2 regions of the Priestia filamentosa genome follow, and region 2 is predicted to be linked to the other one. Evidence: predicted binding sites of a transcription regulator. Region 2 holds the regulator's gene; the other holds the start of a gene.
The links. The regulator NrdR, encoded in region 2, represses ribonucleotide reductase genes. The targets are predictions, from matches to a motif close to AACACNATATATNGTGTT.
Positions count from the first base shown of each region.

Region 1: B9N79_RS02325 (vitamin B12-dependent ribonucleotide reductase) is a predicted target of NrdR. The motif match lies at 2,697-2,714, and genes of this name have one in related genera.

Region 1 is NZ_FXAJ01000001.1:430,365-437,018, reverse strand. Features, by position in the region: gene B9N79_RS02325 (vitamin B12-dependent ribonucleotide reductase) at 77-2,608, opposite strand; gene B9N79_RS02320 (lipoate--protein ligase family protein) at 2,802-3,635, opposite strand; gene B9N79_RS02315 (rhodanese-like domain-containing protein) at 3,819-4,205, shown strand; gene gcvPB (aminomethyl-transferring glycine dehydrogenase subunit GcvPB) at 4,260-5,732, opposite strand; gene gcvPA (aminomethyl-transferring glycine dehydrogenase subunit GcvPA) at 5,719-6,654, opposite strand, start outside.
Region 2 is NZ_FXAJ01000001.1:150,893-157,546, reverse strand. Features, by position in the region: gene ytxC (sporulation protein YtxC) at 1-221, opposite strand, end outside; gene dnaI (primosomal protein DnaI) at 316-1,251, opposite strand; gene B9N79_RS00870 (replication initiation and membrane attachment family protein) at 1,316-2,728, opposite strand; gene nrdR (transcriptional regulator NrdR) at 2,753-3,217, opposite strand; gene speD (adenosylmethionine decarboxylase) at 3,388-3,768, opposite strand; gene B9N79_RS00855 (glyceraldehyde-3-phosphate dehydrogenase) at 4,113-5,144, opposite strand; gene coaE (dephospho-CoA kinase) at 5,278-5,874, opposite strand; gene ytaF (sporulation membrane protein YtaF) at 5,896-6,531, opposite strand; gene mutM (DNA-formamidopyrimidine glycosylase) at 6,618-6,654, opposite strand, start outside.

The DNA.
Region 1 (6,654 bases), 280 kb from region 2:
ATACAATAACCTTAAAAACAAGCAACGACAATAGCAAATCAACCGAGGGAGCCCCGGTTGATTTACGTTGTTTTCTTTATAGACCACATTTTAACTGAGCGTTACAATTTGTGCATGTATTACAACCGCCAAGTTCCTCAACGATTCCCTCACGACAAACTGGGCACGTATCCCCAACTTCAGAGCCATACGTTACTTCCTCAGCTTCCTTGGTTTTTTGTACAGAAACTTTTGTCTCAGTTTCTTCTTCAAACGAGTTATCTTCTGCTTTTAAAGAAAGAACTTGAGCGTCGCGACTTCCGTCTACATATACTGTACCGCCCTTTGCTCCACCTTTATATAAACGTTCGTATACTTTTTGGACTTGTTCAACTGTATAACCGCGTGGTGCATTAACCGTTTTACTAATTGAACTGTCAACCCAACGCTGAATGACACACTGTACGTCAGCATGTGCTTCAGGTGAAAGACTCATTGCAGATACAAACCAGTGTGGCAATTTATTTTCGTCAGCTTCAGGATGTGCATCAAGATACTCCTGAACGATATCTGCTTTTACTTCAATAAACTTACCAAGACGTCCACTTCTAAAGTAAGAGAAAGAGAAATATGGCTCAAGACCTGTTGATACACCGACCATTGTTCCTGTGCTTCCTGTTGGAGCAACAGTTAGAAGATGCGAGTTGCGGATTCCATGCTCTTTTACGCTATCTAAAATATCAGCAGGCATCTTGCTCATATAACCTGTTCTTGTAAAGTTTTCTCTGAGCTCTTGCGTTTCTTCCTCATTTTCCCCCACAAGGAATGGAAAGCTTCCTTTTTCTTTGGCAAGCTCTACAGAAGCACGGTAAGCTGTTGTTGCAATTGTTTCAAAAACACGGTCAACAAGCTCATTTCCTTCTTTTGAACCGTACTCTGTTTCACAATAAATAAGTAAATCATGAAGTCCCATTACGCCAAGACCAACACGTCGTTCCCCAAGAGCTTGCTTACGATTTGGCTCTAGGAAGTAAGGAGTAGCGTCGATTACATTATCTTGCATGCGCACGCCTACTTCTACAGTTCTTTTTAACTTCTCAAAATCTACTGTTTTATTCTTTTTATCTGCCATTTGCGCTAAGTTCACAGCAGCTAAGTTACAAACACTATATGGTGCAAGAGGCTGCTCACCGCAAGGGTTTGTAGCTACAACTTGTTGACCATATGCACTTGCATTTGTCATATCATTAGCATTATCAATGAAGAAAACACCAGGTTCTGCTGAATATGTTGCACAAATGTTAATCAAATTCCAAAGCTCTTTTGCTTTGATTTTACGATATGTGCGCACACTGTATCCTTGTTCTTTCCATTTACGTACATCCCCAACTTCATGCCAGTTTTCATTGTAGGCATTCATCTCTTCTTCTGAATAAGCCTCAACATCTGGGAAGCGAAGTTCATACTCTGTATCGTTTTCAACAGCTTCCATGAATTCTTTTGTTAAACAAACAGAAATGTTCGCTCCTGTTAGAAACTCAGCATTATGAACGCTGTATGTTCCACCTGCAGCTAACTTCTCTTTTGCATCTTCAATCACTTTTGCAGGAAATCCACCTTGTCCAGGAATGTTTTCATAATTTAAGATGCCTTGATACATGTCACGCTCATTCGCTGTAAATGGTGTAAACTTCAGCTTGTCCTCCGCCGCTTTCCTAATTCCTTCATCTTTTGTTGTTTGAATTAAGAAGCGTAAAATACGTGGATTTTGCATTTTAGAAATAATGAATTCCACAATATCTGGGTGCCAATCAGCAAGCATAATCATTTGCGCTCCACGACGAGATCCACCTTGTTCAACAAGATGTGTTAGCTTTGCAATATCATCTAACCATGATACAGATCCGCTTGATTTTCCGTTGACGCCTCTAGCAAGTGTGTTGCGTGGACGAAGAGTAGAACCATTTGTTCCAACTCCTCCACCTCTGCTCATAATTTCCATCACTTGCTTACGATGTTCTGAAATTCCTTCACGTGAATCTTTTACATATGGCATAACATAGCAATTGAAGTATGTAACATCTGTGTTAGCCCCTGCTCCATACAATACGCGTCCTGCCGGTACAAAATTTGTGCTTTTCAACTCTTCATAAAAAGCTTGAAACCATTTTTGGCGCTTCTCTTCTGTTTTCTCTGATGAAGAAAGACCAACTGCATTTCGTTTAGCGATTTGCTCGTAAAAAATTTCAAGCGGCTTTTCCATTACGTCTAGTGAACGTTCAACAATTCCAGTTTGAACTTCAAGCTCGTCCGTTAAAGAACCGCGAAATTCTTCTTCAATCCATACTTTTGCTGTTTTTTTCTCCCAGTTAATAGAACGAATAAATCCTAGACCGCGCGCAGGGAATTTAGGATCGTCTTTGACTGTTAATACAACGAAGTCTCCCTCTGTTAACGTCACCTTTTTCGTATCTTTGAACGAATATCTGTCAAGCATTACAAGTCTTGACACGCCTTTATGAGTCATATTCATATCTGCTGTAATTTCATGAACTTGAGGAAATAAACCAATATCCTTATTTAATTTCTCAATGTTCACTTTTGGTTCCTCGTTTAGAACAACAGTCATACACACATCTCCCTCTTACTTGTACTATATTATTAAAGCTAACATAAAAGGACCGACTAATCAATATATAGTATTCATCAATAAACGACATACTATATATTGATTTTTTGTCAAGTCCTTTTCGGAATTTGCTTATTTTTTTAAAACACAACTTTTTTATTGTACACTTTTTTGAAGCAAAATGGGAGAGAGATTATCTACGGTAATTCCATTCATCTTTAGCATATTTATCCAAAGCTAATTTTTTAACGTAGGCTTCTTCTTCTTCTGAAAGGATGTATTCTTCTAATTTAATGTTCAATCCTTTTTCAAAACCTCTTTTAAAAGCCTCATTTGCCTCCTCAATTGAAACAATCCGTCCAGCTACATCATTTACTGCAACTGCTTTATTACGAAAAGATTTTCTCATTCTCTCTTTCACACGTTCACTTGGATAATGGAACATGCTAAAAAGCGCTTCCTCATCAATTGAAAGCAAGATAGAACCATGTTGAAGAATGACCCCTTTTTGACGAGTTTGCGCACTTCCAGCTACTTTACGTCCTTCCACAACAAGTTCGTACCATGAAGGAGCATCAAAACAAACTGAAGATCTTGGATTTTTTAATCCTTCTTTTTCTTCTTCTGTTCGTGGAATTGCAAAGTAAGCGTCTAAACCAAGCGCGCGAAATCCTTCTAAGAGACCTTCTGAAATTACTCTGTATGCTTCTGTAACCGTATGTGGCATGCTTTTGTGTTGCTCAGATACAATAACGCTATACGTGAGCTCATCATCGTGTAGAACGCCTCTACCACCTGTTGGCCGTCTTACAAATCCAAGTCCGCGTTTTCTTACTTCTTCAAAATTCACTTCTTTTTCTGCTTTTTGAAAATAACCGATTGATAAAGTTGCTGGGTCCCATCCATAAAAACGAATAGTTGGTGGAATTTTGCCTTCACTATGCCAATCAAGTAAAGCTTCATCAAGAGCCATATTATAATACGGTGAATGTTTACTCCAATTAATAAAACGCCAAACTTCTGTCATCTTTCTCATCCCTAACTTTTTTTCTTTTTTCGACACTTATTTTTTGAACATTCTTATACAGTTTATCAAAACCAATTTGTCGTGCAAAGAATTTAGGTGGTTGCTTTACTTCTTTTAAAGAGAACTTATATAATAGAGATATCTCGTATTTTAGTAGTCACATGAAAGAGAGGATTATGTTTGATGGAAGGCATTTACGTCATTTTAATTTTATTAGGAGCTTTTATCGTATACTCGATCATTATGCTCCTCATGCAACGCCGCATTATGAAATCGCTAACGGAAGCAGAATTTCGCGCTGGGTACCGTAAAGCACAGCTTATTGATATTCGCGAACAAAAAGACTTTGAAGGTGGGCACATTCTAGGAGCTCGTAATATCCCGCTTTCACAGCTAAAAATGCGTATTAAAGAGCTTCGTCCAGATCAGCCTGTCTATCTTTACGATCAAGCTGGCATTCGTACAGGAAAAGCAGCACAAATGATTCGTCGTCATCGTGGAATTAAAGACATCTATCAGTTAAAAGGCGGCTTTAAACTTTGGACAGGCAAAGTAAAAACAAAGAAATGATAATGGTTTACACATAAGAAAAGGATGGAGAATACTCTCCATCCTTTTTGATTATTAAATTTTCACTTCTTCTTTTTTATAACATAAAACAGGCTTACGAGCTGCAAGTGTTTCATCAAGACGTCCAATAACCGTTGTGTGCGGGGCTTCTTGCACAATTTCAGGATTATCTTCTACTTCTTTTGCAATCGTAATCATTGCTTCAATGAAATTATCCAATGTTTCTTTTGATTCTGTTTCCGTTGGCTCAATCATCATACCTTCTTCTACATTTAACGGGAAATAAATTGTCGGAGGATGATAACCGAAATCAAGAAGTCGTTTCGCCATATCAAGCGTTCTTACTCCTAAATGCTTCTGTCGCTTTCCAGATAGTACAAATTCATGCTTGCAATGTCGATTAAATGGTAAATCAAAATAAGGAGCAAGCTTGCGCATCAAGTAATTTGCGTTGAGAACTGCATACTCTGATACAGCCTTGAGTCCGTCTCCACCCATTGTGCGAATATATGTATAAGCTCGCACATTGATCGAGAAATTCCCATAATACGGCTTAACACGACCAATAGACTTTGGAATGTTATAGTCAAACGTATAACCATTTTCTTTTTTGATTAACACTGGCTTTGGTAAGAAAGGAATAAGCTCTTTTTTCACTCCAACAGGACCAGAACCAGGACCACCTCCACCATGAGGACCTGTAAATGTTTTATGCAGATTCAAATGAACAACATCAAATCCCATATCCCCTGGACGTGCTTTACTTAATACAGCATTCAAATTTGCTCCATCATAATAAAGTTTCCCGCCTGCATCGTGAACAATTTGAGCCATTTCAATAATATTTTCTTCAAATAAGCCAAGCGTGTTCGGGTTTGTAAGCATAAGAGCTGCTGTATCCTCTCCAACAACCTGCTGGAGATGATTTAAATCCACAAGCCCGTTTTCATCTGATTTCACAGTAACGGTTTCAAAACCAGCTACAGTAGCTGAAGCAGGATTTGTTCCATGTGCAGAGTCTGGAACAATCACTTTTGTTCGGTTAAAGTCTCCTTTTTCTTCATGGAAGGCACGAATAAGCATAAGTCCCGTCCATTCTCCGTGAGCTCCTGCGGCAGGCTGCAACGTGACCTCATCCATTCCGGTAATTTCCTTCAAACTCTCCTGAAGGTCAAATAAAAGAGCGAGAGCTCCTTGAACACTTCCTTCGTCTTGCAATGGATGAATATGTGAAAATCCTGGATAACGTGCTACATCCTCATTTACTTTTGGATTGTATTTCATTGTACAAGAACCAAGTGGATAAAAACCTGAGTCCACTCCGTGGTTTCTTTTTGAAAGAGCTGTATAATGTCTTACAATGTCTAGTTCTGATACTTCTGGTAATAATGGTTCTTCCTTTCTTTTATAGTCTCCTCCTAAAATAGAAGAAACGTCTACTTCTTCTACATCAAGTTCTGGCAACGAATAACCTTTTCTGCCGTGCTTACTCAACTCAAAGATTAGCGGCTGATCAGTTTTCATGATGAAATTCCCTCACTTCTTCTACAAATTTATCAATCTCGTCTTTTGAACGAATTTCCGTTACAGCAATAAGCATACACCCTTGTAAGCTAATATCATCGCGTCCTAAATCATAACCACCAATAATTCCTTTTTTCAAAAGTGAAGCGTTTAGTTTCTGAATACTACAGTTGAAAGAAACAACAAATTCATTGAAAAAAGCGTTAGAAAACCAAACATCAAACCCTGCTTCTTCAAAAGCTTTTTTCGCATAGTGCGCTTTGCTCATATTCTGCTTTGCCATCTCTTTCACACCACTTTTGCCGAGTGATGTCATAGCTACTGAAGCTGCTAGAGCGTTTAATGCTTGATTCGAACAAATATTTGACGTTGCCTTGTCACGACGTATATGCTGTTCTCTTGCCTGAAGTGTCAGCACAAATCCTCGCTTTCCATCATTGTCTTTTGTTTGACCAACAAGTCTTCCAGGAATTTTACGCATTAATTTTTTAGATGTCGCAAAATAACCGCAGTGAGGCCCTCCAAATTGCATTGGAATTCCAAAAGGTTGAGCGTCTCCTACAACAATATCTGCTCCAAATTCTCCCGGAGGAGCAAGTACGCCAAGTGAGAGTGGATTGCTCGACACAACAAAAAGAGCATTTTGCTTATGAGCAATTTTTTCAATTTCTTTTAAAGGTTCAACTTGACCGAAAAAGTTTGGATATTGAAGAATAACGCTTCCCACATCTTCATCCATCTCTTCTTCTAACACTCGTAAATTTGTTAATCCATCCTTATGAGGAATTTCCACAACAGCAAGGTTTTGGCCTTTTGCATATGTTTTTAACACCTCTCTTGATTCTGGATGAACAGCTGACGAAACAAGTATTTTTCGTTTTTTAGTATGACCAGCACTTACCATCGCTGCTTCCGCAAGCGCTGT
Region 2 (6,654 bases):
ACAAATTTCTCTTCTTTCTCTCGAATAACATACGTTGTAAAAGCAGGTACAATAATATTTTTCATTGTCGTTTCTCTATGTTCATTTATATGAATGAAAATTTCGGTATTAATTCGATTAATTGTACAAAGCCTGTTTACACGCGTTCTTCTTCGAAAATGCTTTAATAAGTTATGCATTATAATTGCTTCATCTTCTCGTTCGAACGTTACACTAATCAAACAATTCCCCCCTTACCTAACATCGTCCCTTACATATATATGGAAGGAAAGCAAAAAAAATGAGCAAGTCCATTACTTTTCGTAATAGACTTGCTCATTTTTGTTCTCTTCGGTTTTCTCCAACCAAATTCACAGGAGTTGCAAGGGCCTTAACCCGCTCTACAATTCGAGCTGCTTTCAGCGCCTCTTCTTCACCACGCTGTGAGTACGTGAAATGATGTGTAAGCTCTTTGATTCCTAAATTTGATGTAAAGAATGTCGGTAAACTTTGATGCATTCGGTACTGAAGAATTGTTCCAATAATATCATCTCGTACCCAGCTGCTCATCGCCTCTGCCCCAATGTCATCTAACATAAGTATAGGAGCTGTTTTCACAAGCTCAATTTTTTCTCCTAAGCTTGAATCTTTTAAAGAGTTTTTAAGCTCGCGTAGAAATTCAGGCAGATAAACAAGAATAGACTGAATGTTTCGCTTTGCTAACTCGTTTGCAATGGCACCTAAAAAATACGTTTTTCCAACGCCAAACGACCCATATATATATAAACCTTTAGCAGGCTTTCCGTTTTCATAGTTTTGTAAAAACTCATGAACAAGCGTTAGTGCTTTAGCTCGCCCTCGTCCCATGTCAATATTACCCATCTTAGCATCCAAAATTTCACGAGGAAGATGAAGGCTTTTAATAAGGGTTTTGTATTCTTTTTCTTGATCATGGGCAATTTTATTTGGACAGCGATCATATTGTAAATCAATTGTTTTGCCTTGCAAAGTAAGCTTTGGCTCATATCCTTTCACTAAATTAATACATTGATCTAATGATGGACAGTTTTTGCACTGTTTACTTTGAGTTGTATACTCATACATCTTCATTAAGCTACGATCAATCATCTTATCGTCAATTTCTGCTCGATGTTCTTGCAAAAATTCCTGCACTTCTTTTTGATTTGTCACCATCATGCGCATTTTGGAAAGCCGTGTTTTAAAATCTGGCTTTTGCATTACTTTTTTTAAAGAACGATCAATTGGCTGCACTTTCCTCACCTACCTTCACTAGTTACAAGACACTAGCTATCGTATCGCTTTTTCGACAAAAAGACTACTCTTCTGACTCGCGATAGTGCTTTAATATCTCTTCCATTTTACGCTCTTCTTCTTTTATTTTCTCTTCATCATCTAGCTTTTCAACAGAATTTTCTTCTTTTTCTTTCAACCAATCAGGAACCATTTCTTTTCTTATAGGTTTTCTTGTTTTCTTATTTGTTGACTGCTTTTTCGTCTCTTCCCACTGCTGATATTCTTTATGCTCGTTCTTAGCAAGATCCATTGCTTCTTTTACTGTTTTAACTCCTTTTCGCGCCCAATGACTTGCAATCTTTTCTACGTATGACTTTGATAACTTCATATCTGTTTTAATCATCACGTAATAAATCAAAACATTCACAACCCCAGGTGTTAGCTTCTGCTTAAACATCACGTCTTCAATAATTTGCAAATCTGCTTTTGAAGCTTGAGCACCTTGTGACCATCCTTCTAGAAGCTCTCTTGGCGAAATATTATTTAAAAGAGGAATGAGCTCATCTTCAGGATTTTGCCCTATTAGCTCTTTCTCTTCCTCTTTTAATTTATCAGGCTGTATTTTTTCGACAAGCGTTGGCAAACTTTCCCCTGATTTAAATAAATACGTGTTTTGTGCCGACTTTCGAAGATTCTCAATGTTGATCTCATCATTTTCATCAATTGCATCAATAACAACATTTTTCATTTCTATCGGATCTATTTTATAAAGGAAGGAGATTTTTTGAATTGCTTCTCTCACTTCTATTGTTAACGCTTTTTTAGGTACCATTGTATCACTAAGACCTGCTAGAAAAAGCTTAAAATCAAACGTGTGATCATCAAGTGATATACCGTTACTTTTTGCTTCTCCTACATATTTAAGGTTTTCTTTATTCGTTAATGTGCTTTTTACTTCTTTTTGCACACTGCTTATTTCGCTCATATGTAGAGTTTGGAATGTGTCATTGAAAGAACGAGTAACGTCCTTGAACTGATCTTTTGACAGAGAGGGATATAAGAAATGTTGTTTAACATTCTGAAAAACGTTTTTACCTAGTCGATTGTATAAATAAACGTTTAGAACACCATCATTAAAAAATTCGTGAGGAGTTAGCGGTGGGATTAATTCATAAACAAAAAGCCTATGCTCTTGCTCCTCCTTCACGAATGTTTTTAATAGACCAATTCCTTCTAACTTTTGACGCTCTCTATAGATTTCTGGAAGACCACACTGCATCATAGCCATTAAATAATGATGGGTGACTTCTTTTCCCCAGTGCTCTTTTTCTTTCAGTTGGCTCCATAATGTCATATACAAACTGTAGCCGATTGGACCGATAAGAGGCTGATAAAGCTTTGTAATAATTTGACGATCATAGTCATGGAGAATATCATTTGTATGAACAACATAACGATCAATAGCAATCAATTCTTTCCAATGTTGAGAAGTCATATTATTCGTACCTTTCTTCTCCGGTTATTTCTGCTGTTCTTTTTTAATTAATTCTTTTAATTCATCAATAAATACGTTAATATCTTTAAATTGACGGTAAACAGAGGCAAAGCGAACATAAGCTACTTCATCAATCTTTGCTAAACGTTCCATCACCATTTCACCAATAAAATCAGATGAAATTTCAGATCCTCCTTGATTGCGAAGCTCTGTTTCAATTTCTCGTACTGTTTCCTCAAGTTTTTTTAATGGTACCGCTCTTTTTTCACAAGCTCTAATAAGACCGCGTAAGATTTTTTCTCGACTAAACTCTTCACGCACACCATCTTTTTTAACAATAATAAGCGGAATTTCTTCTACTTTTTCAAATGTTGTGAAACGATAATGACAGTATTCACATTCACGACGCCTACGAATAGCACGTCCTTCATCACTTGGTCGTGAATCTAAGACTCTTGTGCTATTTGAATGGCAAGAAGGACATTTCATATTCTCAGCTCCAACTTCTCACTTTTGTATTTTTATCTTATAGAACTTCTTTTATAAATACAAGGTTTATTACAAACAGTTCTACTTTCTGCTACTTAGTTTGCCACTTATAAAAGGATATAACAAAAAAGAGGTGTACATAGACACCTCTTTCTACAGCTGTATTATTATTATAACGCATTTGCTTGATTTTGTTTAATTTGAACAGGACCCATTCCACGTGGAACTTCAATATTTTCACGAGTTGTTGCTCCTAGCTCTTCAGCAATGTAATCTGCTGCAATGTTAGGATCCATCTCTCCACACGTATAAACATCAATACTTGCATAGCCGTGCTCTGGGAAACTGTGAATTGTTAAATGAGACTCCGAAATAATAACAACTCCACTTACACCTTGTGGAGCAAATTTATGAAAAGCTACTTCTCGAACTTCAGCACCTGATTTTAGTGCTGCATCAACGAACGTTTTTTCAATAAAATCCATATCATTTAACTTGTTAAAATCGCATCCCCATAGCTCTGAGATTACGTGACGACCAATTGTTTCCATACTTATGTTTCCCCCTTCAACATTTTTAAATACAAATTCCTTATAAGTCTCTGATCACTAGCGCACGTTAACTACCACGGGGGAAAGTTAGTCCAAGGAGGTCCTAACCCTTTAAGTAGCTAGCCTGCAAAAGGCTTATAAGAATTTCACAAAACATAGTATACTTTGTTTATAATTATTTTGCAACACATCTTTTTTAAATAAAAAAGAGAAGTGCCACTTCGTTAGGATTTGTGAAGCTATATTTATTTATGATTTCATTTTTAAAATGAGAAATATTTCTATAAAGCTTTATTGCCAATTAAAATTATGTAAAAAAGCCCACCATTAAGGCAGGCTTTTTTCTAACTCATCCCAAGTTCAGCTTGTTGAAAAAGCTCTTTTCCCACTAACTTAACAAGGTCGACAACTCTTTTGGAGTATCCCCATTCGTTATCATACCATGCTAATACTTTAATTTTTCGATCAGCCATCACGAGAGTTGATAGTCCATCAACAATAGCTGAGAATGGATTTGTATTATAGTCAATTGAAACAAGCGGTTCTTCTGAAAAGTCTAATATGCCTCGTAAGTTTGTTGCAGCAGCTTGCTGGAATGCTTTATTAACTTCTTCAGTCGTTACGTTCTTTTGCACATCCACAACAAGATCGACAAGTGAAACATTTGGCGTTGGCACACGAAGAGCCATTCCATGCATTTTACCTTTCATATGAGGAAGTACAAGCGAAAGAGCTTTTGCTGCCCCAGTTGATGTAGGAATTATTGATTGACCGCATGCACGCGCACGTCGTAAATCTTTATGTGGGTTATCAATATTTTTTTGATCATTTGTATAAGCATGAACAGTTGTCATCAAGCCGTTTTCAATTCCAAAATTCTCATCGAGAACTTTTACGACAGGTGCCAAACAGTTTGTTGTACATGAAGCATTCGAAATAATATGATGTTTCTCCAAATTTAATTTTTCCTCGTTCACACCCATTACAACTGTTATATCTTCTTGTTTCCCTGGAGCTGTTAACACTACTTTTTTCGCCCCTGCATCAATATGAAGCTGTGCTTTATCTCGGGAATTGAACTTTCCAGTTGCTTCAATAACAATATCTACTCCTAAATCTCCCCATGGAAGCAAAAGAGGATCTCTTGAGTTCAAAAGCAGCACTTTCTTTCCGTCTACAAGAAGCTCTTTCTCTAAAGGAATGACTTCACCATCGAATTTACCATGAATTGTGTCATACTTTATAAGATGTGCAAGTGTTTCAGCTGGATAACTTGCATTAATTGCTACAACATCAACACCGCTTTCTTTTATTAGGCTTCTGAATACCATTCTACCAATTCTTCCGAATCCATTAATTGCTACTTTTGCCTTCATAGCCATTCCCCTCTCAAATTATGTTATACTTTTTATCTTTTATTGTTACTTAAGTATAACACATTAAAAAGAAAACGCTATAGTTAAAAAACACATTTCAAAAAAAATAGCTAAAAGAGATGACCTCTTTTAACTATTTTAAGTTCCAACTTTCAATAATATGTGTAACTTTCTTCCTTGTTTCTTCTTTTGAGCCATTATTATTAATAATTCCATCCGATTTTGCCACTTTATCCTTGAGAGGATCCTGAGCTTTTATACGTGCTAGTGCTTCACGTTCACTAAAGCCATTTCGCTCTATTAAACGTTTAAGCTGTACCTCTTCATCAACATATACAAGCAGTACTTTATCAACAAGATGGGTTAGATTACTTTCAAATAAAAGCGGTATATCTAATATAACGTTTCTTTCATGTTGCAAATAATGATCTCTTTTAGAAAGCATTTCTTTTCTCACTGCTGGATGAACAATAACGTTTAATTGCTGTCTTTTTTGCTCATCATTAAACACAATCTCTCCGAGAGCACTGCGATTGAGTGTCCCATCTTCTAAAAGAATATCACGACCAAAACATTTAACAATTTGGTTATAAGCTTCTTTTCCTGGTTCTACAACTTCACGTGCAATAATATCTGCATCAATAACAGGAATATTATGTTCTCTCAATATAGCGGAAACAGTACTTTTCCCGCTTGCAATTCCTCCTGTTAATCCAACTGTAATGGCCATGTTTCTTCGTCCTTTCACTTTTTACATTTTCCATATTCCAAGTACAATAAGTAACACACCTGGTAAAAATGAAAAAAACTTCATCCAACTAAGTTGTGAAAAAGCATTTCCACATTTCAAACCAGCATACAAAAGGAGCGCACTCATACTCCCGACAACTATAGCAAGATAGATAGTTGAATATCCTAAAAGGGAAGCTCCTACTCCTGCCCCAAAAGCATCAAGCGAGAGGGCTAAACCAAGCATAACAGCCTCTATCCCTGTAACAGATCCTGACCGATCAAAGTCCGCTGAAGTTGGTTTTCTTAAAATGTGGACAACTACTCCTAATGATTTGATTTCCCAATCAAGGAGCACTTTTGGGCCTACTCTATTGTGGGGTTCATCTGACTGCTGAAAAAATTGAAATAATACCCATCCACCAAGAAATATTAAAATTCCACCGCCTACTTTCTCCATCACCTCTGGTGAAAAAACAGCAGAAAGGCCTTTTCCAACAAACATTGAAAAAACAAGAGAAAACATAGAAAAACAAGCAATAATAATGATGGATTTAAAAGGCAGCCCCATGCGACGCAATCCATATGTTACGCCAACGCTAAAGCTATCAAGACTTACAGCAAATGCTAATAAAAATAAAGAAAGTTGTGCTGTCATTACTAGGCTCCTTCCAGTTCTTTACGATTACTATATGGAAGAAGCCCATCCATTGTTATTAAAAGCTGACGAAGTTTATATACTTATTATATTCTAGGAAAAGGTTGGCATGATGGACAAATA